One region of the Methylocystis sp. MJC1 genome, then DNA from elsewhere that is predicted to be linked to it. Evidence: riboswitches for the same ligand, from Rfam matches in the RefSeq annotation. Region 1 holds a riboswitch; the other holds the start of a gene.
The links. A riboswitch is a leader RNA that binds a small molecule or an ion and turns the genes downstream of it on or off. The one in region 1 is predicted to bind cobalamin.
Positions count from the first base shown of each region.

Region 2: linked by a shared signal. The riboswitch ahead of OGR47_RS02530 (TonB-dependent receptor) and the one ahead of OGR47_RS12795 (CbtB domain-containing protein) in region 1 are both predicted to bind cobalamin.

Region 1 is NZ_CP107558.1:2,625,388-2,640,050, forward strand. Features, by position in the region: gene dxr (1-deoxy-D-xylulose-5-phosphate reductoisomerase) at 1-952, opposite strand, end outside; gene OGR47_RS12740 (phosphatidate cytidylyltransferase) at 960-1,808, opposite strand; gene OGR47_RS12745 (isoprenyl transferase) at 1,805-2,581, opposite strand; gene frr (ribosome recycling factor) at 2,661-3,221, opposite strand; gene pyrH (UMP kinase) at 3,376-4,101, opposite strand; gene OGR47_RS12760 (SDR family oxidoreductase) at 4,188-5,084, opposite strand; gene tsf (translation elongation factor Ts) at 5,386-6,312, opposite strand; gene OGR47_RS12770 (30S ribosomal protein S2) at 6,448-7,464, opposite strand; gene OGR47_RS12775 (hypothetical protein) at 7,891-8,085, shown strand; gene OGR47_RS12780 (DMT family transporter) at 8,237-9,148, shown strand; gene OGR47_RS12785 (sterol desaturase family protein) at 9,234-10,274, shown strand; gene cobO (cob(I)yrinic acid a,c-diamide adenosyltransferase) at 10,280-10,849, opposite strand; cobalamin riboswitch at 10,936-11,127, shown strand; gene OGR47_RS12795 (CbtB domain-containing protein) at 11,159-11,341, shown strand; gene OGR47_RS12800 (CbtA family protein) at 11,360-12,028, shown strand; gene cobW (cobalamin biosynthesis protein CobW) at 12,025-13,059, shown strand; gene cobN (cobaltochelatase subunit CobN) at 13,066-14,663, shown strand, end outside.
Region 2 is NZ_CP107558.1:506,655-521,317, reverse strand. Features, by position in the region: gene OGR47_RS02540 (hypothetical protein) at 200-865, opposite strand; gene OGR47_RS02535 (hypothetical protein) at 829-1,368, opposite strand; gene OGR47_RS02530 (TonB-dependent receptor) at 1,846-4,257, opposite strand; cobalamin riboswitch at 4,364-4,558, opposite strand; gene OGR47_RS02525 (glycerate kinase type-2 family protein) at 4,929-6,206, opposite strand; gene OGR47_RS02520 (HpcH/HpaI aldolase/citrate lyase family protein) at 6,452-7,423, opposite strand; gene OGR47_RS02515 (phosphoenolpyruvate carboxylase) at 7,486-10,233, opposite strand; gene sucD (succinate--CoA ligase subunit alpha) at 10,359-11,246, opposite strand; gene OGR47_RS02505 (malate--CoA ligase subunit beta) at 11,264-12,436, opposite strand; gene fchA (methenyltetrahydrofolate cyclohydrolase) at 12,513-13,142, opposite strand; gene OGR47_RS02495 (NADP-dependent methylenetetrahydromethanopterin/methylenetetrahydrofolate dehydrogenase) at 13,144-14,004, opposite strand; gene OGR47_RS02490 (D-2-hydroxyacid dehydrogenase) at 14,181-14,663, opposite strand, start outside.

The sequences.
Region 1 (14,663 bases):
CCGGGAACCGCTCGAAGTCGGGCGCTTCGAACGTAAGGGTGGCGATTTTGGCGAAGTCGAGCCGATGCGCCGGCGTGGTCAGACGCTCCGGATAGGCCAGACAATGGGCGATCGGCACGCGCATATCCGGCGGCGCCATGCCGGCCGTGACCGAGCCGTCCGAGAAAGCGACGAGCCCGTGCACGATCGATTGCGGGTGAACGACGACCTCGAGCTTTTCCGCCGGCACGCCAAAAAGATGATGCGCCTCGATCAGTTCGAGGCCCTTGTTCATCAACCCCGCCGAGTCGACGGTGATCTTGGGGCCCATCGCCCAATTGGGATGGTTGAGCGCCTCCTCCACCGTCGCGCTGGCGATGCGCTCCCTGCTCCAGGTGCGGAACGGGCCGCCCGAGGCGGTGACGATCATGCGCTCGATGCGCGAGGGGTCCTCGCCGCCCAGCGCCTGGAAGATGGCGTTGTGCTCGCTGTCGACCGGGAGCAGCATCGCCTTCATCTTTTTGGCGGTGCGTATGAAAGGCGCGCCGGCGCAGACGAGACATTCCTTATTGGCGAGCGCGACGTCCCGGCCCAGAGACAGCGCGGCGTGCGTCGGCTCGACCCCCGCGGCGCCGACGATGGCCGACACGACGAGATCGGCGTCGCGCACGGCCGCCTCGATCACGGCGTCACGGCCCGCCGCGACCTGCGTGTTTGTGCCCGCGAGCGCGTCCTTCAGCTCCGCATAGGCGTTTTCGTCTCGAATCGCCGCGAATTCCGCCTTGGTTCGGCGGGCGATGTCGGCAAGCGCCTTGGCGTCGCGCCCCCCGGCGACGGCGGAAACCGAAAAACCCTCCGGTTCGCGTTCCAGGAGATCCACCGTCGAGCGGCCGACCGAGCCCGTCGCGCCAAGCAGGACGATCCGGCGCGGCGCCCGGGCGCCCCCGTTTGCATGTCCGTTCTTCAAACCCATGAGCGTTTCACCAGAAAAAGAGGTTGGCCGCCGCCGAGGGATCTCCCCGGACCAAGCCGATCGCCGCCGCGAAAACGCAGACGAAAATGAAACCGTCCAGACGATCCATCACGCCGCCATGACCGGGAATGAGCTGGCTCGAATCCTTGACGCCGAAGCGACGCTTCACGGAGGATTCGAACAGATCCCCCATTTGTGAAATGGCGGCCGCCGCCAATCCGACCAGAAAGACCTGAACGCTAGCAAGCGCCGGGCCGCCGCCGAGATAGGCTGTCACAAGGCCGAGCAAGGCGCCGCTGACGACGCCAGTAATCGTGCCCGACCAGGTTTTCCCCGCCGACACGCGTGGCCAAAGCTTGGGACCGCCGATCAGCCGCCCGCCGAAATAGGCGAAAACGTCGGTTCCCCAAACGATTGCGAAGAGGAAGGCGATCGCTAGAACGCCAAAGTCGAGCGAATCCCGCAGCCAGCAGACCGAAAAGGCCAGCGCCCCGGCGTAGACGACGCCTCCGGCCGCCCAGGCCCGCCGCGTCGGCCCGGCCAAAACGGCGGCGGTCGCCGCAAAAAAGAGGATGTCCAGAGCCGCCGCGCCCGCAAGCCCGTTCCGGCCGAGCGCCGCCGCCGCCGCCGCCGCCACGCCGCCGGCCACGACCCGCTCAACGCGGCGCTCGCCGCCAATCAGGCCCTGCCACTCCCAGTTCACGGCAAAAGCCGCTGCGAGCCAGAAGGCCGCAAAAACATTGCCCCCGAAATAGAGCGTGGCCACCGCGGCCGCGACAAGCACGACCGCGGAAGCGACGCGCGGCCCGAGATCGGCGAAGCCGCCGCTTTTTCCCGTCGTCTGTGGGCTGGTCATGACGCCGTCTTGGCGCTGCGCGGCGACTCGACCCGGCCAAACCGGCGCTCCCGATGGGCATATTCCTCCAGGGCGGCGACCATCGCCGCCTGGTCGAAATCGGGCCACAGGATCGGCAAGAACACGAATTCGGCGTAGGCCGCCTGCCACAAAAGGAAATTCGAGAGCCGCTGTTCGCCGGACGTGCGGATGATCAGGTCGGGATCCGGTATGTCGGCGGTGTCGAGGCGCGCGGAAATGGCGTCGGCGTCGATTTCATGCGGCGCAAGACGCCCCTCCGCCACCATCTCGGCGAGCGCGCGCGCCGCCGCCGCGATCTCCTGCCGCGCGCCGTAATTGAAAGCCACGACGAGCGTCAGCCCGGTATTGGCCGCGGTCACCTGCTCCGCCTCCTTGAGCAGGGCCAGGATTTCCGGCGCGAGATCCTCGCGCGCGCCGATGACGCGCACCCGCACGTTGTTTTCATGCAATTCGGAGAGGTCGTTGCGAATAAACCGATGCAGCAGGCCCAGCAGGCTCTGCACCTCTTCGCGCGGGCGCGACCAATTCTCGGCCGAAAAGGAATAGACCGTCAGATATGAGATGCGGAGCTCGATCGCGGCGCGCACGGCCCGACGAAGCGCCTCGACGCCACGGCGATGCCCCTCGAAGCGCGGCAGGCCGCGGGCCGCCGCCCAGCGACCATTGCCATCCATGATGAGCGCGACGTGGCGCGGGACAATTCTTATGTCGAGCGTGGTCGTCGCCATCTCCAAAAAATCGCCTTCCGCCATAATGTCGTTCCGAATCGCCGGCCGATCTTCGCAATGGAGGCAGGGATGCGCCGCCGCGCTCGCGTCTCCAATCTGACCCTCAGACCTGCATGATTTCCTTTTCCTTGGCGGCCAGGGCGGCGTCGATTTCCTTCACGGACTCGTCAGTCGCCTTCTGCACCTCGGTCTCGTGCCGTTTCCCATCGTCCTCTGGAATAGCGTGATCTTTCAATAACTTCTTCAGCATGTCGATGCCATCGCGCCGAACATGCCTCACCGAGACGCGGGCCTCTTCCGCATATTTGTGGGCGACCTTCACGAGCTCCTTGCGGCGCTGCTCATTGAGCTCCGGCATGCGGATGCGCAGGATCTGGCCCTCGACGGTCGGCTGCAGACCGAGATTTGCTTCGCGGATCGCCTTGTCGACAGCGATGACCAGCGCCTTGTCCCAGACCTGGACGGCGAGCATGCGCGGCTCCGGCACGCTGACAGTCGCCACCTGATTGAGCGGCGAAACCTGCCCATAGGCGTCGACATGCACCGGGTCGAGCAGGCTCGCGGCGGCGCGGCCCGTTCGCAGGCCGCCGAACTCATGTTTCAGAGTCGCAATCGCGCCCTGCATCCGGCGCTTCAAATCCGCGAGATCGAATTTATCCGTCATGATCTCCACAACCTGTCTTTCATCGCCAGCGGGCGCGAGGGCGCGTATCGGGCCGGCGCGGTATCTTAACTGGCCCGCGGGCGCCCGAGGTCCGCCATCGGAGCCCCTTATGGCATGTTTTTAGGCTTCACGCGCAAGTTAAAGACACGTGAGATTAGGGCGCGACGAGGGTCGAACGCCCGCCGCCGGCCAGCACCGAGGCGATAGCGCCGGGTTCGCCGATCGAAAAGACGATGATCGGAATTCGGTTTTCCCGCGCGAGCGCGAAGGCGGCCGTGTCCATCACCGCAAGATTTTGGGCGATCGCCTCGTCGTGGGTCAAGCGCTCATAACGCTTGGCGGCGGGATCGCGCTTGGGGTCGGCGGTATAGACGCCATCGACCTGGGTCGCCTTCAGCACCGCGTCGGCCGAGAGCTCGGCCGCGCGCAGCACGGCGCCCGTGTCGGTCGTGAAGAAGGGATTGCCGGTGCCGCCGGCCGCGATCATCACCCTCCCCTTGGCGAGATGATGCAGCGCCGCGCGGCGGGAGAAGGATTCGCAGAGCGAGGGCATCGGCACGGCGGAGAGGCAGCGGGCCGGACGCCCCTGCATCTCGATCGCCTGCTCGAGCGCCAGCCCATTCATGACGGTTGCGAGCATGCCGATCGAATCGGCGCGGGCGCGCTCGATGCCCGTATCGGCTCCCTTGATGCCACGGAAGAAATTGCCGCCGCCGACGACGACCGCGACCTCATGGCCATTCTCGGAGGCCGTGGCCAGGTCCTTGGCGATACGCTCCAGCGTCGTCGCATCTAGCCCGTAGGGCTGCGACCCCTGCAGCGCCTCGCCCGAAAGCTTCACGACCACGCGTTTATATCGCTTCGAGGCGTGATCGGACATGACGGGTCTCTCTGATTGGCTTGGGCGGGGGCGCGACTTAAATACGAATGGCGCGCTCTCGCCGCAAGTGACCCTTTAGAGAAACCTTACGGGCCAACCTCGCCGCCTGTCGCCCCGAACACCTGCCCCGTCGCGTAGCTCGATTCGGCCGAGGCGAGCAGAACGTAAAGCGGCGCAATCTCCACGGGCTGGCCGGGGCGCCCGAGCGGCGTGTCGCCGCCGAACTGGGTGAGATGCTCCTGCGTCTGTCCGCCCGTGGGCTGCAACGGCGTCCAGAAGGGGCCCGGCGCGACGGCGTTGACGCGGATGCCTTGCGCAGCGAGCTGCTTGGCCAGCGCCCAGGTGAAATTCAAAATGCCAGCCTTCGTCACTGCATAGTCGATGAGGTGCTGTGACGGCTGATAGGCGTTGATCGAGGTCGTGTTGATGATGGTCGAACCCGGCCGCATATGAGGAATGGCCGCTTTGGTGATCCAGAAAAGCGCATAGAGATTGGTGCGGAAGGTCCAGTCGAGATCGTCCGTGGTGATCTCCATGATCGATTCGTGCACATGCTGGCGGGCGGCGTTGTTGACCAGAATGTCGAGCCCGCCAAGTTCGTTCACGGCGTCGTCGACCAGGCGCTTGCAGAACATTTCGTCGCGAATATCACCGGGGATGGCCGCGGCCTTACAACCGGCGTCCTCGATCAACGCCATGACCTCCCGGGCGTCCTCCTCCTCTTCCGGAAGATAATTGATGGCGACATCAGCGCCCTCGCGCGCGAAGGCGATCGCCGCTGCGCGGCCAATGCCGGAATCGCCGCCCGTGAGCAGCGCCTTACGGCCCTTGAGCCTTCCCGACCCGCGATAGCTCTTCTCGCCGTGATCTGGCCGCGGATTCATCTTGCAAGCGAGGCCCGGCCAGGGCTGCGGCTGCTTCTCGAAAGGCGGCTTGGGGTAAAGCTCGCGGGGATTTTTGAGCCCGTCGGACTGCGTCTGCATCTCCGGCAGGGGGGCGGAGCTCTCTATGCCGGTTACCGAGATATTCTCCCGGATCGATTCCGTGATCGATTGTTCCTGCGCAGGCATTGAACCCTCCCGGCGCCCCGCCAGTGGGGCGAAACGCGGGGGGCGAGGGAATGTTTCAGATGTGGTTCGCTCGTGGCCGTCGAGCGCCTTCAGCCTCGAGGCGCCCAACAAAAAAGGCAGACGCAGTCTCCCGCGTCCACCCTCATCCGACCTTCGCTGACGCGAAGGCCACCTTCTCCCGCAGGCGGGAGAAGGAGAAATCCATTGCTTTGGCTCAGCCCTTCGCGGCAGCCGCGACTTCCGCGGCGAAATCGCTGGTCTGCTTCTCGATGCCTTCGCCGAGCGCATAGCGGACGAAGCCCTTGATGGCGATCGGCGCGCCGGCCTTGCCTTCGAGCTCCTTCACCGCCTGGGCGACAGTCTTGCCATTGTGCTCGGGGTGGTTCGAGGGCTGATCGAGCAGGCAGACTTCCTTGGCGTAAGTCTTGATGCCGGATTCGACGATCTTCGCCAGCACATTGTCGGGCTTGCCGGCGTTCTTCTCGCGCAGCAGATTGGCCTCGCGCTCGACAATCGCCGGGTCGAGGCCGGCTGCGTCCATCGCCTGCGGATTGGCCGAAGCGACATGCATGGCGATCTCGCGGGCGAGCTTGGCCAGCACTTCCTTGTCGCCGGTCGATTCCAGCGCGACGATCACCGCGATCTTGCCCTGGCCGTCGACAACCTGGCCGTGGACATAACGACCGACGACGCCGTCCGACACCGTCAGCGCGGCCGCACGGCGCAGCGTGAGGTTCTCGCCGATCGTGGCGATCGAGGACGTGATGTTCTCAGCAACCGTGCCGCCGCCCGGATAAGCCTCTCCGCCGAGCTCCGCGGCGTCGGTCTTGCCGGTGGCCAGCGCCACTTCGGCGATGTTCTTGACGAGCGTCTGGAAGTCGGCGTTGCGGGAAACGAAGTCGGTCTCGGAGTTCACCTCGACGACGACGCCCGTCTTGTCGCCGGTGAGCGCGGCGACAAGGCCCTCGGCCGCCACGCGGTCGGCCTTCTTAGCGGCCTTGGAGAGGCCCTTCTTGCGCAGCCAGTCGACAGCAGCCTCGAACTCGCCCTCGGTCGCGGTGAGCGCGGCCTTGCAATCCATCATGCCGGCGCCGGTGCTCTCACGCAGTTCCTTGACGAGGGCGGCGGTAATCGTGGCCATGGTCGAAATCCTTCTGTTGGGGCCGGCTGGAAGCCCGCGGCGACGGCTTCCCGGCTCTCGGGGGCTTTATGGCGACGGGCGCCGGCTCTGGATGAGCCGGCGCCCGAGGTAAAGACGAAAGATGACAGTCAGTCGTTAGGCGGCGAGAAGCGCGCGCGCCTGATCCACCCAGCCGTCGCGGGCGATGCGGCCGCTGAGCTTGAGATCGGCGTCGACCTTTTCGACGTCGGCCGGCGTCATCGCGGCGATCTGCCAGTAATGATAGATGCCGGCGTCGTTGAGCTTTTTGACAACCTGAGGGCCGACGCCATTCAGCTTGGCAAGATCGTCGGGCGCGCCGCGCGGCGCTGCGAGCAGCTCGAAGACCTCAGCCGACTCGTAAGCCTCGCCGCCTTCGGCGGCCGCCACGGCCGGCTCGACGGCCGGAGCCTCGGCTTCGCCGAGATCAACGCCCAGCGCGCCCTGGCTGCGGGAGATGCCGTCGATCGCGGCGCGGGCGATAAGGTCGCAGTAGAGCTGGATGGCGCGCCCGGCGTCGTCATTGGCCGGGATCGGATAGGTCACGCCGTCCGGATCGCAGTTGGTGTCGAGGATCGCCACCACCGGGATCTTCAGGCGGTTGGCCTCCTTGATCGCGAGCTGCTCCTTATTGGTGTCGATGACGAAGATCAGGTCGGGCGTGCCGCCCATATCCTTGATGCCGCCGAGCGCCTTTTCGAGCTTGTCGCGCTCGCGGGTGAGGAGCAGGCGCTCCTTCTTCGTCACGCCCTGGGCGCCGGCCGAGAGCATCTCGTCGAGCTTGCGCAGGCGGTTGATCGAACCCGAAATGGTCTTCCAGTTGGTCAGCGTGCCGCCGAGCCAGCGGGAGTTGATGTAGTATTGCGCGCTACGGCGGGCGGAGTCGGCGATCTGATCCTGCGCCTGGCGCTTGGTGCCGACGAAAAGCACGCGGCCGCCCTTGGCCACCGTGTCGGAGACAGTCTTCAGCGCCTGATGCAGCAGCGGAACGGTCTGGGCGAGATCGATGATGTGGATGTTATTGCGCACGCCGAAAATAAAGGGGGCCATCTTCGGGTTCCAGCGATGCGACTGGTGGCCGAAGTGAGCGCCCGCCTCGAGAAGGCCGCGCATGGTGAAATCAGGAAGCGCCATTTTACTTTTCTCCGGTTGAGCCTCGGCGAAAGCAAGGTGAAGAGGCCGGAAACCGGCCACCGGAAACGACGTCTTGGATCAGACGCCGCATAACCTTCGCCTGTGGGATGCGCGCGCTTATAGGGGAAGCGCCCGCAGGGAGCAATAGGAAACGCCGCAGAGTTTGCAAGGCGGTGCGGGCGCGCGAGTGAGAATAAGCTGCGGCGGCGTTCAAATGAGGCGTCTCGGAGAAGGTTCCACGCGCCGAAAATATTTTTTGTCCGCGACCAGTTGTCGCACATTAATACATTGATTTCATAGCGAAAATTCGTATTTTTTGCTCGGAAAATTACGCTCTTCGCGCAGATTGCCAAGCGGTTTGAATCGGGCTAGGGTTACCTCGATGCGGCAAGCATTCTGGTAAAAAAACAAACAGGGGGAAAACGCATGGCTGTCAACGTTCACAGCTCCGGCGACATCGGCAAGATGCTCATCTGGGTCGCCGCCTTCGTCGGCTTCGTCGTCGTCGCTCTCACGTGGGTTCCGGATTGGATCTCCCCCGAGGGCAGCAACGGCACGGGCAACAACCGCGAAGCTCTCGGCACCGCCGGCACCGGCGCTACCGCGCGCATGATTCAGTAATACCCCTGCTGAACGACTTGCCGGGGGTTGATCTCCCGGTCTTGTCGTTAGGGAGCGATCAGCCCGGCAACGGCGCAGATCGATTTGGAGCCGACGCTCTCGATTTATTCGGGCGTCGGCTTCCGCGTTTTTGGCTCCCGAAAGGAACTTTATGACCCGGATGCGCGCCGATTTATTGCTTATGGCGGTTTCGATCATCTGGGGAACGGCTTTTATCGCGCAGAAACACGCCAATGAGGCCATGGGGCCGATCAGTTTCGTCGGCGCGCGTTTTTTGGTGTCCTGGGTGGCGCTGGCGCCGCTGGCTTTCTACGAGCACAGTAAAAAGGCTCAACCGCCGTTGAGAAAAGAGGATCTGGGCCTCGCGGGCCTGATCGGCCTCTGCCTGTTCGTGGCCTCTGCTTTGCAACAATCCGGCCTCGTCACGACCACGGCGACCAATGGCGGGTTTTTGACCGCTCTCTATGTGATCTTCGTCCCCTTCATCGTCTGGATTATCACCGGAGCCAAGCCGAGACTCGTGGTCCTGACCGCAATCGTTGTCTGCGTCGCGGGCGCCTGGCTCCTGACGGAACAGGGACATTTTCAGGGGCTGACGGCTGGCGACGCCTTGGTTCTGATCGCCGATATCGCATGGGCGGCGGGGATCAGCCTGGTTCCGGTCTTCCTCGCGCGCGCCGACCGGCCTTTCTTTTTGGCTTTCGCGCAATATGGCCTCGCCGCTGTCTGCGGTGTCGTGGCCGGGCTCAGTTTCGAGCCCCTCTCGCAGGAAGGATTGGCCATGGCGTTCCCGGCCATTCTCTATGCCGGCGTCTGCTCCGGAGGAATCGCCTTCACGCTTCAGATCTTCGCGCAAAAATACACGCCCCCGGCGGAAGCCGCTCTCATCATGTCGCTCGAGAGCGTCTTCGCCGCCCTGTCGGGCGCGGCGCTGCTCGCCGAACGCCTGACGGGCCCGGCTATCCTGGGCTGCGTTCTCATCCTGCTTGGCGTCGTTTTGGTCGAAGCCGGGCCAGCCATGCGGAAAGTCCAGCTGCGCAGCTATCTGCGAAAGCTAGCCTGATGACTCCGTTGGGAAAACGCCTTGGCAACATAGCGCCTTGCGAATACGCTTCGCGCAAAAGAACTCTACCGACCAGACAGCTGCAATGGACCTGAACAGCGCGATCCGCTTCTCCATAAGGCAAGTTTCGTCGGAACTGTTTTCGGCAGGCTCGATTTTTTCGGTCTATTCGCTGGCGTCGTCCTTCGCTCTGGGGTTCGCCGCATTGGCCTATCGGCGCTTGAGGCGCCGGGGGCGCGCCAATCTGCGGGCAACCGCGCGCGCTGTTTTTTCCAAGAATTTTGCGGCGCGCGACTCTGTTCATGCGGACATCAAACTCTTCGTCCTGAGCGTCATCTTCATGCCGGCGGTCATCGGCGGCCTCGTCGTTTCCTCGAATACTATTGCGATGGGCGTCCATTCCCTTCTCGGCAAGGCGTTCGGCCCAGCGGGAGACACAGGACTTAGCGATTTGCAGATCAAGGCGATCACAACCGTCGTCTTGTTCCTGGCCTATGAGATTGGCTATTTCGTCGACCACTATCTCAAGCATCGGGTCGCTTTTTTGTGGGAGCTTCATAAGCTCCATCACACGGCCGACGTTCTGACGCCTCTGACGAACTTCAGAAATCATCCGATCGATAACGTCATCTTCGGATATATGCTCGCGACCTTCATCGGCGGCGCGTCGGGCGCGTTGCATTGGCTGTTCAACCGGCAGACGGAGATGTTTTCCGTCGACGGGAAAAACATCCTCTTCCTCTGCTTTCTTTGGACGATCGGACATCTCCAGCACTCGCAGTTCTGGATTCCGTTTCCGGGTGTTTGGGGACGCCTCATCTTGAGTCCCGCCCATCACCAAATCCATCACTCGACCGACCCGAGGCATTTCAACCGTAACCTTGGCAGTGTTCTGGCCGTATGGGACTGGATGTTCGGAACGCTGGAGATCCCCACGGAGAAAAACCCGCGCCTGACCTATGGCGTAGACGAAAAAGGCGTCAACCAACATTCGTCGGCGAGCATATTGCTGACGCCCGTGGCTAAATCAGCTTCCGCGCTCTGGCGCGCCCTCGTCTCAGCGCCGCAATTCCTTTTCAATGCGCGAGGCGTGGCGGTAGGCCGAATGCTGCGCCGCCACGGCTGAGCTTTTCAAAACTCGATGCCTTCCTGCGCCTTCACGCCCGCCGCGAAATGGTGCTTCACCAGGGTCATCTCCGTCACGAGATCGGCGGCGGCGATCATCTCCGGCTTGGCGTTGCGACCTGTCACGACGATATGGAGACCCTCCCGCCGCGCCGCCAATCTCTCGATCACCTCTTCTAACGGCAGGTGATCGTAACGCAGCGAAATATTCAGCTCGTCGAGCACCAGCAGGCGAATCTCGGGATCGTCCATCAGCGCGCAGGCCGTCTCCCAGGCGCGCCGCGCCGCCGCCTCGTCACGGGCGCGGTCCTGCGTCTCCCAGGTGAAGCCCTCGCCCAACGTATGCCACGAGACCTCCCCTAGCTTCTCCAGCATCTCACGCTCGCCCGTCCGCCAGGCGCCTTTGCCGAATTGCACGACGCCAACCTTCCAGCCATGGCCGAGCGCGCGCAGCGCCAGACCGAAGGCCGCCGTGGACTTGCCCTTGCCCGGCCCGGTGTGGACCATCAGCAGGCCCTTTTGCGCGATCGTCTTGCCGACGACCTCGGCGTCCTGCACGGCCTTGCGCTTTTCCATCTTCTCGCGATGGCGGCGCGCCGCGTCCTTTTCCTGCTCTTCTTTCAAAACGCGCTCCTTGGCGTTTGACGTAAACGTGACGCGCGCATATGACTGAGTGCGACGGTCCTTCGCAAGAAGGCGAAAAGGGAACGCGGTGCGGGAGTCCCCAAAACCGCGGCTGCCCCCGCAACTGTAACCGGGAAGGCCGCGCCTTCGGCCACTGAGCCAAAAGCTTGGGAAGGCGGCGCGGATGGAACCCGGAAGCCAGGAGACCTGCCGTCGCTTGTCTGAATAATGCGCCGCCGGTGGGGCGGCAGGGAGACCCTGATGACGACCAACACCGCCGCCATTCGTTCGATTTCCGTCTCCCGCGCGGAGACGCTGAAGGCTGCTTTCGTCGCTTTCATCATCGGCCTCGGCCTCGTCTATGGCGCGGGCTTCGCCAACTCCGAGACCGTGCACGACGCGGCGCATGATTCGCGCCACGCGCTCTCCTTCCCCTGCCACTGACCGCCCTTCACGCGACCCGTGATCGCGCGCCTGTTGGCGGCCGGCCTCGTCGCTGGCCTTGTTGCGGGCCTTGCGGTCGCGGGTCTGCAACACGTCACGACTACCCCGCTCATCCTCGCCGCCGAGGTTTATGAGGCAGCTCAGCACGCCCATGACGCGGCCGAAGCCGCGGGCCCGGCCTTCGAGGGCCTACGCCGCACGGTGGCGACAAGTCTCGCGACCATCGCCGTCTCCGCCGGCTATGCGCTGATCCTACTCGCCGGCATGCTGTTTTCGGGAGAGTCCATCGGCCCACGCCGCGCCGCGCTCTGGGGCGCCTGCGCCTTCGCCGCCACCGGATTGGCGACGAGCCTCGGCCTCGCGCCGCAATTGCCGGGCGCCGCCGAAACCGCCCTCGCAGGCCGCCAGATCTGGTGGCTCGCCACCGCCGCCTCGACGGGTGCCGGGCTTTTCGCTCTGCTGCGCCTCGACGCGCCCGCCGCCAAGGTCTTCGGCGCCGCGCTGATCGTCGCGCCGCATTTCTTCTGGCCGACGGCCGCCACGCCTGAAAGCACCGTCCCCGCGGAGCTTGCCGCGCGCTTCGCGGCGGCGTCGCTTACCGTGCAGGCGGCGAGCTGGGTGCTCGCCGGCGCGCTGGGGGGGCTAGCCTGGCGTCTCATCTCGCGCGACGAAACGGAGGCCGCATGAGCGCCGCCAAAATCCCCGCGACCATCGTCACCGGCTTTCTGGGCGCCGGCAAAACGACGCTCATCCGCCATGTGCTGGAGAACGCCCGCGACCGCCGGCTGGCGCTTGTCATCAACGAATTCGGCGACGTCGGCGTCGACGGCGACATTTTGCGCGCCTGCGGCGTCGAGAACTGCCCGGAGGAGAATATCGTCGAACTCGCGAACGGGTGCCTGTGCTGCACCGTCGCCGACGATTTCGTGCCGGCGATCGAAGCGCTGCTCGCGCATGAAAAGCGGCCTGATCATATCATCATCGAGACCTCCGGCCTCGCGCTGCCGAAGCCTTTGGTGAAAGCTTTCGACTGGCCCGCGATCCGCTCGAAGCTCACGGTCGACGGCGTGATCGCCGTCATCGACGGCAAGGCGGTTGCGGAAGGCCGTTTCGCCGACGATCTCGACGCCATCGCGCAAGAGCGCGCCGAGACCAAGACGATCGACCACGACAATCCGCTCGAAGAAGTCTTCGAGGATCAGCTCGCCTGCGCCGACCTCGTCATTCTGAACAAGACCGACCTGCTCGACGACGCTGAAGAGGCGGCTGTCGTCGCGCAACTCACGCAAGGCGCGCGCGAAAGCGTGAAAGTCGTGCGGGCGCGCGAAGGCCGCGTCGATCCGCTCGTGCTGCTCGGCCTCGCCGCGGCGGCGGAGGACGATCTCGCGAACCGCCCCTCGCATCACGACGCCGAGACCGAACACGATCACGACGATTTCGACAGTTTTGTCGTCAGCATTCCCGCGATCTCCGATCCCGCCACTCTTGTTACGAAACTCGTTGAAGCCGCCCGCATGCATGACGTGCTGCGCGTGAAGGGCTTCGTCGAGGTCGCGGGCAAGCCGATGCGTCTTCTCGTGCAAGGCGTCGGCGCCCGCGTTCAGCATCATTTCGACCGCCCTTGGAAAGCCGGCGAAGAACGCGCGAGCCGTCTCGTCGTCATCGGCGAAAAGGGACTCGATCGCGAGTCGATCGCCGCGATGCTCGCGCAGCCGTGAGGCGCCATGCATCTCCTGCCGCGCGATCTCCATAGTCTCGACGACGCCGGGGCGGCGACGGATCTCGGCCAGACTCCGGCCGACATAGTCTTCCTGTCTTTTTCCGACTCGGAGCTGCGCCTGCTGGCGCGGCTGCACGCGCGCGACGAGCACCTTGCAAGCCTGCGCTGTGCGTCGCTCGCACAATTGAAACACCCCTACTCCGTCGACCTCTATCTCGACACGGTCGCGCGCCACGCCAAGCTCATCGTCGTGCGGCTTCTGGGCGGCAAGGATTATTGGGCTTACGGCGTCGAGCAGCTCGAGGCTCTGGCCCGCACGCACAATATTGCGCTCGCGATCGTGCCGGGCGACACGGTCGAGGATTTGCGGCTCTCGCAAGCATCGACGCTCGACGCTGAGGCACTGAACCGAATCTGGCGTTACTTCCAGAACGGCGGCCCCGACAATTTCCGCTCGTTTCTGGCCTATGCGTCGACACTCGCCGGACGCCCCGCCGATTGGCGCGACAGCATGTCGGTCGCCAATGCCGGCCGTTTCGCCCAAGCCTGTCGCGCTGCCGAAGTCAGCGCCCCGCGCGCGACGATCGTCTTCTATCGCTCGCTCTATCTCGCCGACGACGTTGCGCCCATTGTCGCGCTCGCCGACGCGCTCAATGAACACGGCTTCGCGGTCGACGCCATCTATGTCGCGAGTCTGAAGGAGCATGAAAGCGAAGCCTTCGTGGCGCAAGCGCTCGACTCATTCGCGCCCGACGTCATTCTCAACGCAACCGCCTTCTCCGCGCGCCGCGACGCCGGCTGCGTGCTCGACGGCGCCGACGCGCCCGTCCTGCAAGTCGCGCTTGCCACCTGCACGCGCGACGCATGGGAAGCCTCCGCGCGCGGCGCCAACGCCGCCGACCTCGCGATGAATGTCGTGCTGCCGGAAGTCGACGGCCGCATCTTCACACGGGCCATCTCCTTCAAGGAAACCGCGCCGCGCGGCGCCGCAGAGTTGGACGAGCCCCGCCATGCGCCGGAGCCGTCGCGCATCGCTTTCGTCGCAGAACTCGCAGCGAATTGGGCGCGCCTGCGCCGCAAATCGAACGCCGAAAAAAGCTTAGCGCTCATTCTCTCCGATTACCCGGCAAGGCGCGGGCGCAGCGGCTATGCAATTGGCCTGGACGCCGAAGCGAGCGTCGTGGAGATTATTGCAACACTGCATGACGCCGGCTACGCGCTAAACGATCCTTCGTCATTGCGAGCCGAAGGCGAAGCAATCCAGAGCAACGCCACGAACGCCGCGGAAATCCCCTCTCCCGCCTGCGGGAGAGGGTGGCCCCTGCGTAAGCAGGGGTCGGGTGAGGGCCGCCCTCATCCGACCTTTGCTGACGCAAAGGCCACCTTCTCCCGCGAGCGGGAGAAGGAGGGATCGCGGTCGATCATTCGCGCGCTCGAAGAAGGCGCACCGACGATCACTGTTTCGCTCTCCGACTATTCGCGTTTGCTCGAAACGCTTCCTGCAAGCTTCATTGCGACTCTCAACGACGCGTGGGGCGCGCCACAAGACGACCCCGCCGTTACAGGCAACGCCTTCCGCTTCTCCTGCCTCATCAGCGGCAA
Region 2 (14,663 bases), 1.8 Mb from region 1:
CCTGGTGGCCGGAACGCGTGGATTGGATAATGAACAGCTCAACGAGGCTCACGCCTGACGCTCAGCGACGCCGCTGATCTTCGAGCGACGCGGGAAAAAGTCGGCGGGTGGCGCGGAACCACAACGCGCGGCGCAGCTCCCAAAGGGGCACGCGCCGCGCGGGGAGTAGCTCAGTTGGTTAGAGCGCCGACTGCCTGTCTTAGTCCCGCCATGCCGGGCAGCGCTCGACTTCGGCAAGCGCCTCTGTGGCTCTGCCGGCATCGGATTGCATCGCTTTTACTAAAGCCGCAACGAGATCGGTGGCTGGGTGCCCGGCGGCTGCGGCGGCTTTAGCGTTGCGACTAAGGTCAAGAAATCGTCCTAATGGTTGGCAGCCGGCGAGGCGCGCACGGATTTCGGTCAATGCGTGTCTGCGCATGCCCTCATCGCCGTGGGCGTAGCGCAAGAACCAGCCGAGCAGTTCGAACCCGCAAGCGATACGCTTTGGCGACTCCTGCAAACGCGGATGGCTCAAGAGCTCCGTCACCAAAGCCAGTCCCGCGTCGACGCGGCCAATGGCTGTCAGCATTGCCGCGAAAGCCGATATCGCTTGCAAATCCATCCGTGATTTGAGGAACGCCAAGTGAAACCAAGTTTCGGCTGTGACCGGGTCGCCCCCTTCCCAGAGGAACGTCGCGTAGATTCCACGCATTGCAGCATCTAACCCAGGAGACCCTGTGTCCATTTCGGCTGCCTTGCGAAACCAGCGCTCCGCCTCAGAGCGATTGTTGCGCTTTCTCCAAAGGAAATTGGCATAGTGATTGAACGCCACGGCATTGTCGCCAAGCGCTATGGCGCGGCGAAGCATGGCTTCCCATTGGTCCATATATCGGTTTCGCCGATCATGTGAGCAAACCGCGCGCAGTAAGCCATGGTCTCCGGCGTCGGCTTGCGCATCAGTCGATCAAATATGCGACGGGCCTCTTCCGGCTTCTTAGAATATTGCACAAGGGAAAAGGCGAAATCCGCCTCCAGTGAATTGCGCTGGGTTGGCCGGGCATTAGCGATCAGCTCTCGGTAGGCCTTCTCCATCGCGCGCCAATCGCCGCGATCCCGGGCTTCCAGTATCCGGGCTTGCCGCGCCCAATGATCCCGCCAGTCGAGAGCATCCGAAGCAAACCCGGCGGTCGGACGGAATAGCGCCACCAAGCGCCGCCAACTGGAAAAACCATAATCGCGAGCAACCTCCCGTTGAGCTACGGCAAGGGCGGCCAATGGATCGGAGTGGCGAAGTAGCTTCAGCCGCTGCTTCGCTTCCTTTCGTAGGTGCTCGAGATTGGGACGTTCTGGCAAGGCCCGTGAGGCGCGCGCAGTGATTTGAGGAGCCATGAAACCTTCCTTCCATCATTGCCCGGTGTCCGCGTCGATCGGGCAGGAAGTCAGGTTCTATGCACTTGGCATATTGATTGGGCTGAGCCCTTTACGCGGACCGTTGGCCCATCAGAGGCACACATCGAACGATAGCAAAAAATCATTTGACGGTCTATGGCGCGCGGGCGGCTCCCAGGGCTCGGAATCCAGGTTAACAAACCCTACGAAGCCGCGTTATGCCCGCGCTTGTCGCGGGCATCCACGTCAGGACATTACGACACGCGGGGAGAAGAAGCGGCCTTGTTCCGTTCATGTTCTCAGTTTTCCGGGTCGGGCGGCGTGGATGGCGGCGACAAGCGCGGCCATGACGCCGGTACACGTCTGCTCGTTAACCCGAATTCGGCGCCCTGGGGCGGCTCCCCAGCGGAGCCCCCCCACGCGCTCGACGTCAACGCCCTTTGCCCGCGCGCGGGCGAAGCTGTCGGTGGCCCCGCGTTAGTTCGAAAACGCTCGGAGAGGCTCCGCTACATCCGGCAGCATTGTCACCGACGTGTCGAAGTTCAACGGCCCCGAGAAAGTCACGCGCACGGCGGGCGACTCTACGGGCTTGAAGTGGCGATCCATCACGCCGCTCGCACAGACCTGCGTGGGGGCGATATTGACGCGACACTGGCTGTAAAGGGCGTCGGTCGGCAACAGCGAGCCATAGCCATAGGTGATCTGGTCGGAGCGCGAGTTGAAGATGTTGAAGGCGTCGAGTTGCAACCGCCAGCCGTCGGACCAGCGATAGCCGAGCCTCGCATTGACCGTACCCGTCGCCGGCGATTTCCGATAGCCGTCCTCGGTCAGCGGACGGGAGCCGATGTAGCGATATTTGATCGCCCCGAACCAGCCCGTCGCCTCACCCAGCTCCAGCCCGCCCATCGCCGTCACGGCGACGGCGTTTTGCAGGAAATTCCCGGGCGCGTTGCCGAGGAAGGTTCCGTAAGGCATAGCGTCCGGCGTCAACAGATCCGCGTAGGCGAGCGTCTGCGCGGTGTCGAAGCCGCGATAACGCGCGTGCACAAGCGCGACGTCGCCGTCGAAATTGATCCAGGACATGGGACGGTAATGGTTGGCGATCTCGACGCCGTAACGGCGGCTCGGGCGGCCGTAAGTCGTCGTGCCGCTGTCACCCTCGAATTGATTTTCCGAGTCGAGATTGAGCCAGAAAAAGCTGACGCTCGACTCGAGCCCCTCGATGAATTTCGTGCGCGCGCCGATCTCGGCGCCGCGCGACTTCACCAGCAGCGGAATGGGCGCGACGCGCATGAATGTGTCTTGATCCGATAAAGTAGACGTGTCGAACCTCTGCGCCGCGCCGCGCGCGTCGGTCGAGTGGAAGCCCTCGCCGTAATTAGCGAAGAGCTCCGTCTTCGCAAAGGGGCCGAGAATGATCGACGCTTTGGGGCTGAAGAGCGCGGCGTCCTTCGAGCCGCTGTTCCACGGGCCTGTCCACAGGAAGGCGGGCAGGCCGGCGCTGGTCGCCACGACCGGCGCGCCCCAGAGCGATTGCAGCGAAGCGACATTGGCGTTGAAATAATCGAAACGCCCGCCCGCGACCGTCTTCAACCAAGGCGTCCAACGTACGCTCGTATCCGTCCAGAGGCTGATACTGCCCTCGCCGACCGCATCGTTGCGGATCGTGTCATAGGGCGTACGCCTAAACGAGTCCTGCAAGCCGAGGCGAATATCGTCATAGCGGCCCTGCAAGCCGAAGCGCGTCTCGACCGGCAGCCCGAAACTGTCCCATTTGATATTGTGCTGGGCATTGACGCCCGCGATCCAGCGCCGGTCGAACTGACGGAATTGATCGCCGAGGGACGGGTTCGCGAGAAAGTACGTGAAGTCGTTGTAGAGATCGAGCGTCGAGCGGACGACATAGGCCTCGACGCGGCTCGCGTGATTGCCTTCCGTCTGGCTCCAGCGCGCGGAAAGCGAAAAGCGCGTCGTGTCGCCGCCGTCAGTGGGGTTCAGCGTTCCCCACAGCGGGATAAGACCGGCATAGACCGCGCGTTCCGGAATCTGGTTGGTCGCATACCACTTATTGGCGTAGCCCATGAAGGTGACGGACGCGCCGTCCTCCTGCGCGCCGCGCGACCAGCGAAACACGCTGTTGAACTTTCGCAGATTGTCGCCGCGCTCCCAGGGTCCGTTGTAATATTGCGACTCGACCGCGCCATAGGCGGAGCCGCCGGCAAAATCCTTGTAAGGCGCGACGGCGAGCGCGCGCCCATAACCGAAATTGCCGCCGGTGAGCTGATAAAAGCCCGCCTCGATCTTGTCCTTGTATTGGAGATAGACCGAGCCGGCCGAGGAGAAGTCGCCGTCCTGTGCATCATAGGGGCCCTTGCGGGCAAGCACATAGCCGAGCAGCTCGGGGATCAGAAAATTTGAATCCGCGTAGCCCTGGGCGTGCCCATGGGTGCGCATGTTCAGCGGCATGCTGTCGAGATAGAGCGCGAGATCCGTGCCGTGGTCGAGGTTGAAACCGCGCAGGAAATATTGGTTGGCTTTGCCGTCCCCTGAGTGCTGCGTGACGACGAGGCCGGGCACGATCTCCAGAGCCTCGCCAGGGCGCGCGAAAGGGATGGAATTGACGTCCTTGCCGGTGAAGAACTTCTCGCTTGCCGCCGTGATCGGCGGCGGCGTGGGTCCCGCAAGATCGCTCGCTGAGGGCGCGGGCCGCGTGGCGGCGGCGATGACCGGCGACGAGGGTAGAGGCTGTCGTGGGCGAGCGGGCGTCGCTACGCGCGCCGCCGGCCGCGCGCTAATGCTGATGGTTGGTAACGCTTGCTGGGCGGAAGCGGCGTTCGGGAGAGCAACAGTGATAGAGAGAAGCAGGCCAAAACGGCGGCGCAAAAACATGGGCTGACTCGCAGCGGACGTGGACCGTCACTGCGAATGGCCGCAACCTCGTCGCCTTACGACAGAAGCCGATGACCGCCCCGGTGCACCCCGCCCGGCGCTTTCGCGCGTGACCACGAACAACGGCAGGTCTCCTGGCTCGCGGGTCGTCACGTGAGGCCGCCTTCCCGAGCTTGCGCCCAGTGGCTGTCTGGCTTCAAGCTCACCGCTTACAGTTGCGGGGGCAGCTGCGGCATTGGGCCGAAGAGCCCGCACCGCATTCCCTTTTGATCCGAAAGGAACCGTTATCTTGAATGAATAGGGCCCGTGAGGCTGTGTCAAGCTGGTTGACTTGGGACGCAGAGCTCCGAATTCGGGTTAACGAGTAGACGTGCACTGGCGTCATGGCCGCGCTTGTCGCGGCCATCCACGCCGCGCCGACGCGGAAAGCTGAGAACATGAGCGGAATAACGCACCCGCGCGTCGCAATGTCCTGGCGTGGATGCCCGCGACAAGCGCGGGCATGACGCGGCTGCGTAGGGTTTGTTAACCTGGATTCGGAGCCCTGATGCGAGGCGGCACAAGCCGACGCGCAGCCGTTTCCAAACTGGCTCGTTTGGAAACGGCGACGCTTGTAGTGTTTTTATATTGCGCGGCGCAGCTTCCCAAAGAGGCTTGCGCCGCGCGTGTCGTCAGCCCTGCTTCGGCACCAGGATCACGCGGAAGTCGTTGACGTTGGTGCGCGTCGGCCCCGTCACCACGAGATCACCGAGCGCCTCGAAGGCCGTGAAGGCGTCGTTGTTGGCGAAGAGCGCCTTGAGATCGACGCCCTTGGCCTGCGCGCGCGCGAAGCTGTCGGGCGTCATGATGGCGCCGGCGTTGGTCTCGACGCCATCGATGCCATCGGTGTCGCAGGCGATGGCGGAGATGCCGCCGAAGCCTTCCAACGCCAGCATCAGGCCCAGCAGGAACTCCGCGTCGCGGCCGCCCTTGCCGTTGCCGCGCACGGTGACGGTCGTCTCGCCGCCGGAGATGATGGCGACGGGCGGCTGGAACGGCTGATTGTGGAGCGCGATCTGCTTGGCGACGCCAGCGTGAACCAGCGCCACGTCGCGCGACTCGCCTTCGAGATCGCCGAGGATGCAAGGCGTAAAGCCCGCGGCCTTGGCGACCGCCGCAGCGGCGTCGAGCGAGCCTTGCGGCGTCGCGATGAGGATGTTCTCGACGCGGTTGAAGATGGCGTCGCCGGGCTTGGGCGTTTCGCAATCAGGGCTCGCGAGATGCTTCAGCACGGCGGCCGGCGCGTCGATCTTATATTTGGCGATGACCGCGAGCGCGTCCTCGCGCGTCGAGGGATCGGGCACGGTGGGGCCGGAGGCGATGACGGAGAGATCATCGTTCGGCACGTCGGAAATCATCACCGCCACGACGCGCGCGGGCGCGGCGGCGCGCGCAAGACGGCCGCCCTTGATCGCCGAGAGGTGCTTACGCACGCAATTCATTTCGGAGATATTGGCGCCGCTCTTCAAAAGCGCCTTGTTGACGGTCTGCTTTTCTTCGAGCGTCACACCCTCGGCCGGCAGCGCCATCAGCGCCGAGCCGCCGCCGGAGATGAGCGCCAGCACGAGATCGTCCTCGGTGAGGCCCTGCACCTTTTGCAGAATGCGCTTGGCGGCCTCGCGGCCCGCGGCGTCCGGGACCGGGTGCGAGGCTTCGATCACCTCGATCTGCTTGGTTTCGGCGCCGTGCTCGTAGCGGGTGACGACCAGGCCTTCGAGCGGCCCGCCCTTCCAATGCGCCTCGACCGCCGCCGCCATGGAGGCGGCCGCCTTGCCGGCGCCGATGACGATCGTGCGGCCCTTGGGCGGCGCGACCTTTTCGAGGTGCTTGGGCAGGCAAAGGGACGGATGCGCGGCGCCGACGGCGGCGTCGAACATGGCGCGGAGAAGCTGGCGGTGGTCGTCGGACATTAGCGGTTTTCCAGAAAGATGCGGGGCTTTGGGGCGCCCCCTCCCTGTCCCTCCCCCGCAAGCGGGAGAGGGGACGCTCACGATCGGCAATCTAGATGAAGCTGACTTCCCTCTCCCGCTTGCGGGAGAGGGTGGCCCCTGCCTCAGCAGGGGTCGGGTGAGGGCCCTCATCCGTCACGCCTTCTCCCGCAAGCGGGAGAAGGGAGAATCCCTCTCCCCGCAAAAGCGGGGAGAGGGTGAGTTCATTACGCCCCCATGGCGTTGGCCTTCTCGATGAGCGCCTCGGCCATGCGGATCGAGGCGATGTCGATGAGGCGGCCGTCGAGCGACACGGCGCCCTTGCCTTCTTTGGCGGCCTGGGCCATCGCATCGAGGATGCGGCGGGCCTTATTCACTTCCGCTTCCGACGGCGTGAAGACCTCGTTGGCCAGCTCGATCTGCGAGGGGTGGATCGCCCACTTGCCTTCGTAGCCGAGAACGGCGGCGCGCTTGGCGGCGGCCTTATAGCCTTCCGGATCGTTGAAGTCGCCGAACGGGCCGTCGATCGGGCGCAGGCCATAGGCGCGGCAGGCGACCATCATGCGTGTCTGGGCGGCGTGCCACTGATCCATCCAGTAGTAGTCGCGGTTGCCCTTCTCGTCCTTGTCGGTGAGAACGCCGTAGTCCGGGTTCACGCCGCCGATGACGGTGGTGCGGGCGCGGGTCGAGGCGGCGTAATCGGCGACGCCGAAGGACATGGCCTCAAGGCGCTTGGAGGACTGGGCGATGGCTTCGACATTGGCCATGCCGAGCGCGGTCTCGATCAGGATTTCGATGCCGATGCGCTTGGTGCGCTTCTTGTACTGCTCGATCTGCGTGATCATCATGTCGATCGCGTAGACGTCGGCCGGCACGCCGACCTTCGGGATCAGCACGACGTCGAGACGCGGGCAGTTCTCGAGAACGTCGACGACGTCGCGATAGCAATACTGCGTGTCGAGGCCGTTGATGCGCAGCGTCATCACCTTCTTGCCCCAATCGATGTCGTTGAGGCCCTGGATGATGTTCTTGCGCGCCTGCTCCTTGTCGTCCGGCGCGACGGCGTCTTCCAGGTCGAGGAAGATCTGGTCGGCCTTCGACTGGGCGGCCTTCTCGAACATGCCCGGCGCGGAGCCCGGCACGGCGAGTTCGGAGCGGTGCAGGCGCGGCGTGGCCTGCTCGATCAGGGTAAAGCTCATAACGACTTTCCTTTCTTCATTGGTCCCAAAGATGCGCCTGCTGGAAGCGCGTCAGGATGCATTTAGCCAGTGGCCCCGAGGCCGGCGGCGATGCAACTGATGGAGATGAGCAGAGGCGCTTTCACAGCCTCCTTCTCGTTCTCGTCTTGCGCCGAACGGAAACGGCGCAGCAATTCGACCTGTTCGCGATTGACTTCGTTGATGACCGGCAGCCGGTGCTCTAGCCGCGCGGCATATTCCTTGAAGCGGTCGGTGAGATCGCGATCGCCAGTCACGCGCAGCACCATCTCGCGGGTGAGCGCATATTCGTCCTCGATCATCTTGAAGATCTTCTCGCGGACGGCTTCGTCGGCGACGAGACTGGCGTAGGCCCTGGCGATCGAGAGATCGACGAGCGCCAACGTCTTCTCGACCTCATCGAGAATGAGACGGAAGAGCCGCGAATCCTCGAACATCCAGCGCAGCAATTCGAGGCCGCGATCGCCATGCGTATCGAGATAGGCCTTGAGGCCGGAGCCCACGCCATACCAGCCGGTGATCGAATGGCGGTTCTGCGCCCAGGCGAAGACCCAGGGGATCGCGCGCAAGTCGGCGAGGCTCTTGGCGCCGAAGCGGCGCGCCGGACGCGAGCCGATGTTGAGCAGCGAGATCTCTTCGAGCGGGCTCGCAGCCTGGAAATAAGTGACGATATCCGGGTCGGAGACGAGCCGCTCATAGACGGCGAAGGACGCGAAGGAAATTTCCTCGAGCGCCTCGTCGAAATCCTTGCGCGGCACCAGCGCGTCCTCGCGCTCGGATTTCAACGCATGCTGGAAGACGGAGGATGCGAGCAGCTCCATCTGATAGGCGGCCGTGCCGCGATTGGCGTATTTGAAGGAGACGACTTCGCCCTGCTCGGTGACGCGGAAACGGCCGCGGATCGAGCCCGCCGGCTGCGCCGCGATGGCGTGGCCGGTCGGCGCGCCGCCGCGCGAGACGGAGCCGCCCCGGCCATGGAAGAAGGCGATGGCGATGTCCATCTCCTGCCCCACTTCCGTGAGCCGCGCCTGCGCCTTGAACAGCTCCCAGTTCGACGACAGGAAGCCGCCGTCCTTGTTGGAGTCGGAATAGCCGATCATGACTTCCTGCAGATCGCCCTGCGCCCGGGTGCAGCGGCGGATGAGCGGAATCTGCAGCAGATCGCGCATGATCGCCGGCGCGTCCTGCAGATCGGTGATCGTCTCGAAGAGCGGCACGATCGGTAGAGTGAGATGGTCGACGCCCGCGGCGTCGGCGAAGAGGCCCGCCTCTTTCGCCAGCAGATAGATGCCCAGGACGTCATTGGCGGAGGAGGTCATCGACAGGATGAAGCTGCCGAAGGCCTCACGATCGAGCCGCGCGCGCATATCGGCGACGACCTCGAACATCTCGATGATGTCGCGCGTATCAGCAGTCAGCGTGTCACGCGGGATTGGCGCTGCGCGCGGCGCTTCGAGCTCCTTCATTAGCCACGCGCGCCATTCGTCGGACGTCGCTTCCGGCGGCGTCTCGCCCTCGGTCTTGATGCGCCACAACTCCTGCAGCGCCGCGGTGGTGCGCGTGGTGTTCTGGCGAATGTCGAGGCGCACCGTGCTGAAGCGGAAGATTTCCACAGCGCGGCGCAGCGGGCGCACGAGGTCGGTCGCGAGCGCCTCGCTCTTGGCGTCGATCAGCACGGATTCGAGCAGCAGCAGATCGCCGATGAGCTTGTCTGCGCTGGTATAGCGCGGACCCGTCGTCGGCTCGTCATTCGTCGCCGCAAGCGTGTTGTCGATCTTGCGCAGGATCGTCGTGACGAACTGGCGATAGGGCTCGTTGAAGTTGCGCTGCGCGATGGATGCGCCGTCCGGCAGCTCCTTGAGGCGGCGCGACAGCTCTTCCTTGAAGGCGGGCGGAATCACGGCGGCGCGCTCGCTGATCGACAGCATGCGCACGAGATCGACGACGCGGTTGCGATAATAATTGAGGCTCGCCGTCGCGTTCAGCCGCATCGTCTGGCGCGTCACCTCATTGGTGACGAATGGATTGCCGTCGCGGTCGCCGCCGATCCAGGAGCCGAACTGGAAGAAGGGCGTGACCTCGAACTTCTCTTGCGGATAGTGGCGCTTCAGCGCGCGCTCGAAGGAGGAGAGAAGCTCCGGCGCGAGATCGAAGATGCTTTCCTGGAAGAAATGCTGTCCCCAGAGCACTTCATGCTCGACCGTGGGCTTTTCCAGATGCAATTCGCCGGTAAGCCACAAAAGCTCGATGAGGTCGTAGATCGACTTCACCAAAGCTTCGCGCTCGCGGTCGGTCCAACGCGTGGATTCCAATTCGCGCATCAGCAGATAGATGCGGCGGTATTTTTCGAGGATCGAAACGCGCTTGGCTTCGGTCGGATGCGCCGTGATGACCGGGCGGATGCGCAGCGTCTGCAATTGCGCGCGCACTTCCGCCGCGCCGACGCCCGCATTGGCGGCGCTGGAGAGCACGTAATCGAACGTGCCGAGCAGCTTGTCGTGCCCTCTTTCGCGCTCGATGCGCCGGCGGCGGCGCATGGCGTAAGCCTGCTCGGCGATGGAGACGAGCTGGAAGATAATCCCCTGCGCCTGCAGCGCGCGCGCCATCTGTTTCGGCGCAAGGCCTGCGCCCGCCTTCGAGTCGCGAACCACGGCCTCGATCTCGGGCATATGGCGGCGGATGACGGCGAGCAATTGCTCGCGCAGGAAGGCGGAAGCCTCCGTGACAGAACGCGTCGCGAAAGCCGAGGGAAGGCTGATCGCGCTTGTCGTGTTCTGGTTCTCGGCGGTCATAGAAGCTCCCTAAAAGCGTACGAAACGCCAGGCCGGCGGTCCGCGCCGGCGCATCCTTCACAAGAAGACGGCAACCGAGCTTTCACGATCTATATCGAGAACGCGAAAGCTCGATGATGGCGCCGTCAGGCCCGCTTGAGCACTTTCGCGACCGTCGAGCCGAACTCGGCCGGATTGGGCGCCACGGTGAGGCCGTAGGACTTCATGATCTCGGTCTTCTCCGCCGCGCTGTCGCCCGTCGCCGAGATGATGGCGCCGGCATGGCCCATGCGCCTTCCCTTGGGCGCCGTGAGACCCGCGACGAAGCCGACGACCGGCTTGGAGAAGTTTTCCTTGATCCAGGCGGAAGCCTCGGCTTCCTGCGGGCCGCCGATCTCGCCGATGATCAGCACGGCTTCCGTCTCCGGGTCCTTGTCGAAGAGGACGAGGTGATCGAGGAAGGACGAGCCGTTGATCGGGTCGCCGCCGATGCCCACGGAGGTCGAGATGCCGAGCCCCAGTTCTTTGAGCTGCGAGGCGGCCTCATAACCGAGCGTGCCGGAGCGCGAGATGAGGCCGACCGGGCCCTGTTTGTAGATATGGCCGGGCATGATGCCGAGCATGGCTTTGCCGGGCGAGATGATGCCGGCGCAATTCGGGCCGACGAGCATCGGCCGGCGATCCTTCGGGAAGCGCAGGAAATAGCGCTTCACCTTCATCATGTCCTGCGCCGGAATGCCGTCGGTGATGGAGCAGATGAGGCGGATGCCGGCGTCGGCGGCCTCCATGATCGCGTCGGCGCAGAAGGCCGGCGCGACGAAAGTGATCGAGGCCTGCGCGCCCGTTTCACGCACGGCTTCCTTCACCGTGTTGAACACCGGCACGCCGTGATGGCTCTTACCGCCCTTGCCGGGCGTGACGCCGGCCACGACATTGCTGCCGTAGTCGATCATTTCCTTGGCGTGGAAGCTGCCCTTGTCGCCGGTGATGCCCTGGATGAGGATCGGCGTCTTTTCGTCGATGAGAATGCTCATGATGCCCTCCCGGCGCTTTACTTCACGCTCTGCCACGCGGCGACGGCCTTTTGGGCGGCGTCGGCGAGCGTATCGGCCTGGATGATCGGAATGCCGCTCTCGCTGATGATCTTCTTGCCGGCTTCGACATTCGTGCCGGCGAGGCGCACGACGAGCGGCACGCCCTCGATCTTCTCCTGACGCACCGCGTCGACGACGCCCTGCGCGACCCAGTCACAGCGGTTGATGCCGGCGAAGATATTGACGAGCACCACCTTCACGCGGCGGTCGGACAGCACGAGACGGAAGGCCGTCGCGACGCGCTCGGGCGAGGCGCCGCCGCCGACGTCGAGGAAGTTCGCCGGATTGCCGCCAGCGTGCTTGATCATGTCCATGGTCGCCATGGCGAGGCCGGCGCCATTGACGATGCAGCCGATCTCGCCGTCGAGACCGATGTAGTTCAGGCTGTGCTCATGCGCCTGCGCCTCGCGCGGATCGCTCTGCGAGGGATCATTCAATTCGACGATGTGACGGCGACGGAACAGCGCATTATCGTCGAAGGACATTTTGGCGTCGAGCGCGAGCACCTTGTCGTCCTTGGTGACGACGAGCGGATTGATCTCGAGCATGGTCGCGTCATTGTCGCGGAAGGCGCGATAGGCGCCCATGATCGTCTGCACCGCGCGCGAGACCTGCTTGATATTGAGGCCGAGCTGGAAGGCGAGCTCGCGGGCCTGGAACTGCTGCAGGCCAACCGCCGGCTCGACGATCACCTGCAGGATTTCGTCGGGCATGGTGCGCGCGATCTCTTCGATCTCCATGCCGCCATGCTTGGAGGCGATGACGCGCACGCGTTCGAGCTTGCGGTCGAGAACGTAGCCCAAATAAATCTCGCGCTCGAAGGGATCAGCGACCTCCACATAGACGCGCTGCACGGGCTTGCCTTCCGGCCCCGTCTGCCCCGTCACGAGACGCTTGCCGAGAAGGTCGCGCGCCGCCTGCTGCACTTCGTGATAAGTGCGGCAGAGCTTCACGCCGCCCGCTTTGCCGCGCGCGCCGGCGTGGATTTGCGCCTTGACGACCCAATGGGAACCGCCGAGCTCGGTCGCCGCATAGACGGCCTGGTCCGGGCTGAAGGCCACGGTGCCGGGCGGAATGGCGACGCCATGCGCGGCCAGAATTTCCTTGGCTTGATACTCGTGGACGTCCATCGGTTCCTCCCTCGCGGTTCTTTCGCGCTTATTGGGCGGCCGGCGCGCGCAGGCGCGTCAGCCGCCGTTCATGGCGTTAGCCAATCTTTCCGCGCACGACCTCATAGACCGCTTCGGTCTCGGCCGCCGCCTTGGCGAGCAGCGCATTGACCTCGGCAAGCTGCGTCTCGGCGAAATCTCGGTCCTTGATCGACTTGGCGTTGATGAAGACGTTCAGCGCGCAGCTACGCAGACCCGCATTAGCGGCGAGCACGGCGACGCCCGCGTCGCTGATGACGCCGAGATTGCCCTTGTCGGCCGCTTCCTTGGACAGCGCGATCACCTCGTAGCAGACCTTGCAGGTCGCAAGCGGGGCGAGCGTCGCGACCTTCAGCGCTTCCTGGATGGCGGCGGTGCGCGCAGCCTTCTCTTCGTCCGTCGCCTTCGGCAGGCCATAGGCGCCCATCAGCGTGTTGAAGGCGACGACGTCCTCGTCGATGCCCTTGGTCAGCTCTTCACGTAGCGCCTCGGCGCGGGCGAGGGTCTTCTTCAGATCCTCGGAAACGGCTTCATAGTTCTTCTTGCCGATGGTCAGATTGCAGACCATCGACACCAGCGCCGCGCCCATGGCGCCCGAGAGCGCCGCCGCGCCGCCGCCGCCAGGAGTCGGCGCGCTGCTCGCGAGTTCGTCGAGGAATTTGCCGATCGTTTCCGTCTTCGCGCTCATATCAGGCCAGCACCTTCGCTTGGGCGTAAATGTTTTCGCAGTCGAACAACTGGTCGGAGCTTTCGAACAGCTTGCCGACGCATTCGCGATGCAGTTTCAGCTTGAGGCCGCCGAGGCCCAGCGCGCCGATGACGATCTTGCCGTGGCGCTCCTTGGCCTTGTCGATCGCCTCGACGCCGCCGATGCCGAGCGGCGGCTGCGCGTTGCAGTCGGCGAGAAGCTCGATTGTCGGATCGTTCTGCCAGTCGGCTTCGTCGAGCAGCGTCACGCCGATGGCGCCCGCCGCGAACACGACCTGCGCGCCCTTGACGGCGGCCGCGCGGGCGGCGTTGTCCTTGGCCTCGATCGCGACGGGCGTGAAGCCGAAGCGCTCCTGAATGGCTTTGGCGGCCGCGTCGGCGCGCGACTTGTCGCGCGAGGTGATGGCGACTTCGGCGCCCTCGATGTTCAGCATGGCGGCGGCGCGCATGCCGACGGGGCCGGTGCCGGCGAGGACGACGGCCTTCTTGCCCTTGAGATTGCCGGCCTTGGCGAGCAGCGCGACGCCGGCGGCGGCGGTCGTGTTCGAGCCGTTGGAGTCGAGCATGGCCGAGACGCGGAAGTTGGAGAAGAAGCGCTTCTTCACCGCCTTGAACACGGCCTCGCCCGCGGTCATCGAACCGCCGCCGACGAAGATCGCCGTAAATTGCTTTTCCTTGGGGCCGCGCGTGTAGATGCAGCCGTCGACGAGCGCGCCGACGCTCTCCGGCGTCACGCCGCCATAACCGATGATGTGATCGGCGCCGCCGTCGTAACCGACGACCGTGTCGAAGACGCTGGCGACGGGATCCGTGTCGAAAAGGAAAAGAAGCTTCTTGGTCATTAGTGTTCCTCAGGCGCAAACCCGCCACGCGTTATGGCCGGGCTTGTCCCGGCCATAACGCCGGGACGCTACGAAATCGCTTGCTGGGAATGCCCCGCTGCTGCACCGCGTGGATGCCCGCGACAAGCGCGGGCATGACGGCGCGGGAGACAATCGGGATCATTTCCTTCCCTTCTTTACGCCGTCACCACATTGCGCGGCTCGCCCGCGACGAAGGCGTCGATATTGTCGATGAGCTGATCCGCCAGCACCTGCATGGCTTCCTTCGAGGCCCAGGCGACGTGAGGCGTGATGATGAGGTTGGGGATCGTCGGATCGAGCAGGACGTTGCCGTTCTTCGGCGGCTCGACGGTCAGCACGTCCAGCGCCGCGCCGGCGATCACGCCGTTGCGCAGCGCGTCAGCGAGCGCCTGCTCGTCGATGATGCCGCCGCGCGCCGTGTTGATGATGCTGGCGGTCTTCTTCATCGACGCGAGTTCCTTCGCGCCAATCATGTTCTTGGTTTGCGGCGTCAGCGGAATGTTCAGCGTGACGACATCGGCCTCGCGCAGGATCGTCGCGACATCCACCTTGCCGGGAACATCCGTGACGTCGTTGATCAGCACGTTCATGCCGAGCGCCTTGGCGCGGCTTTCGACCTGCTTGCCGAGCGCGCCATA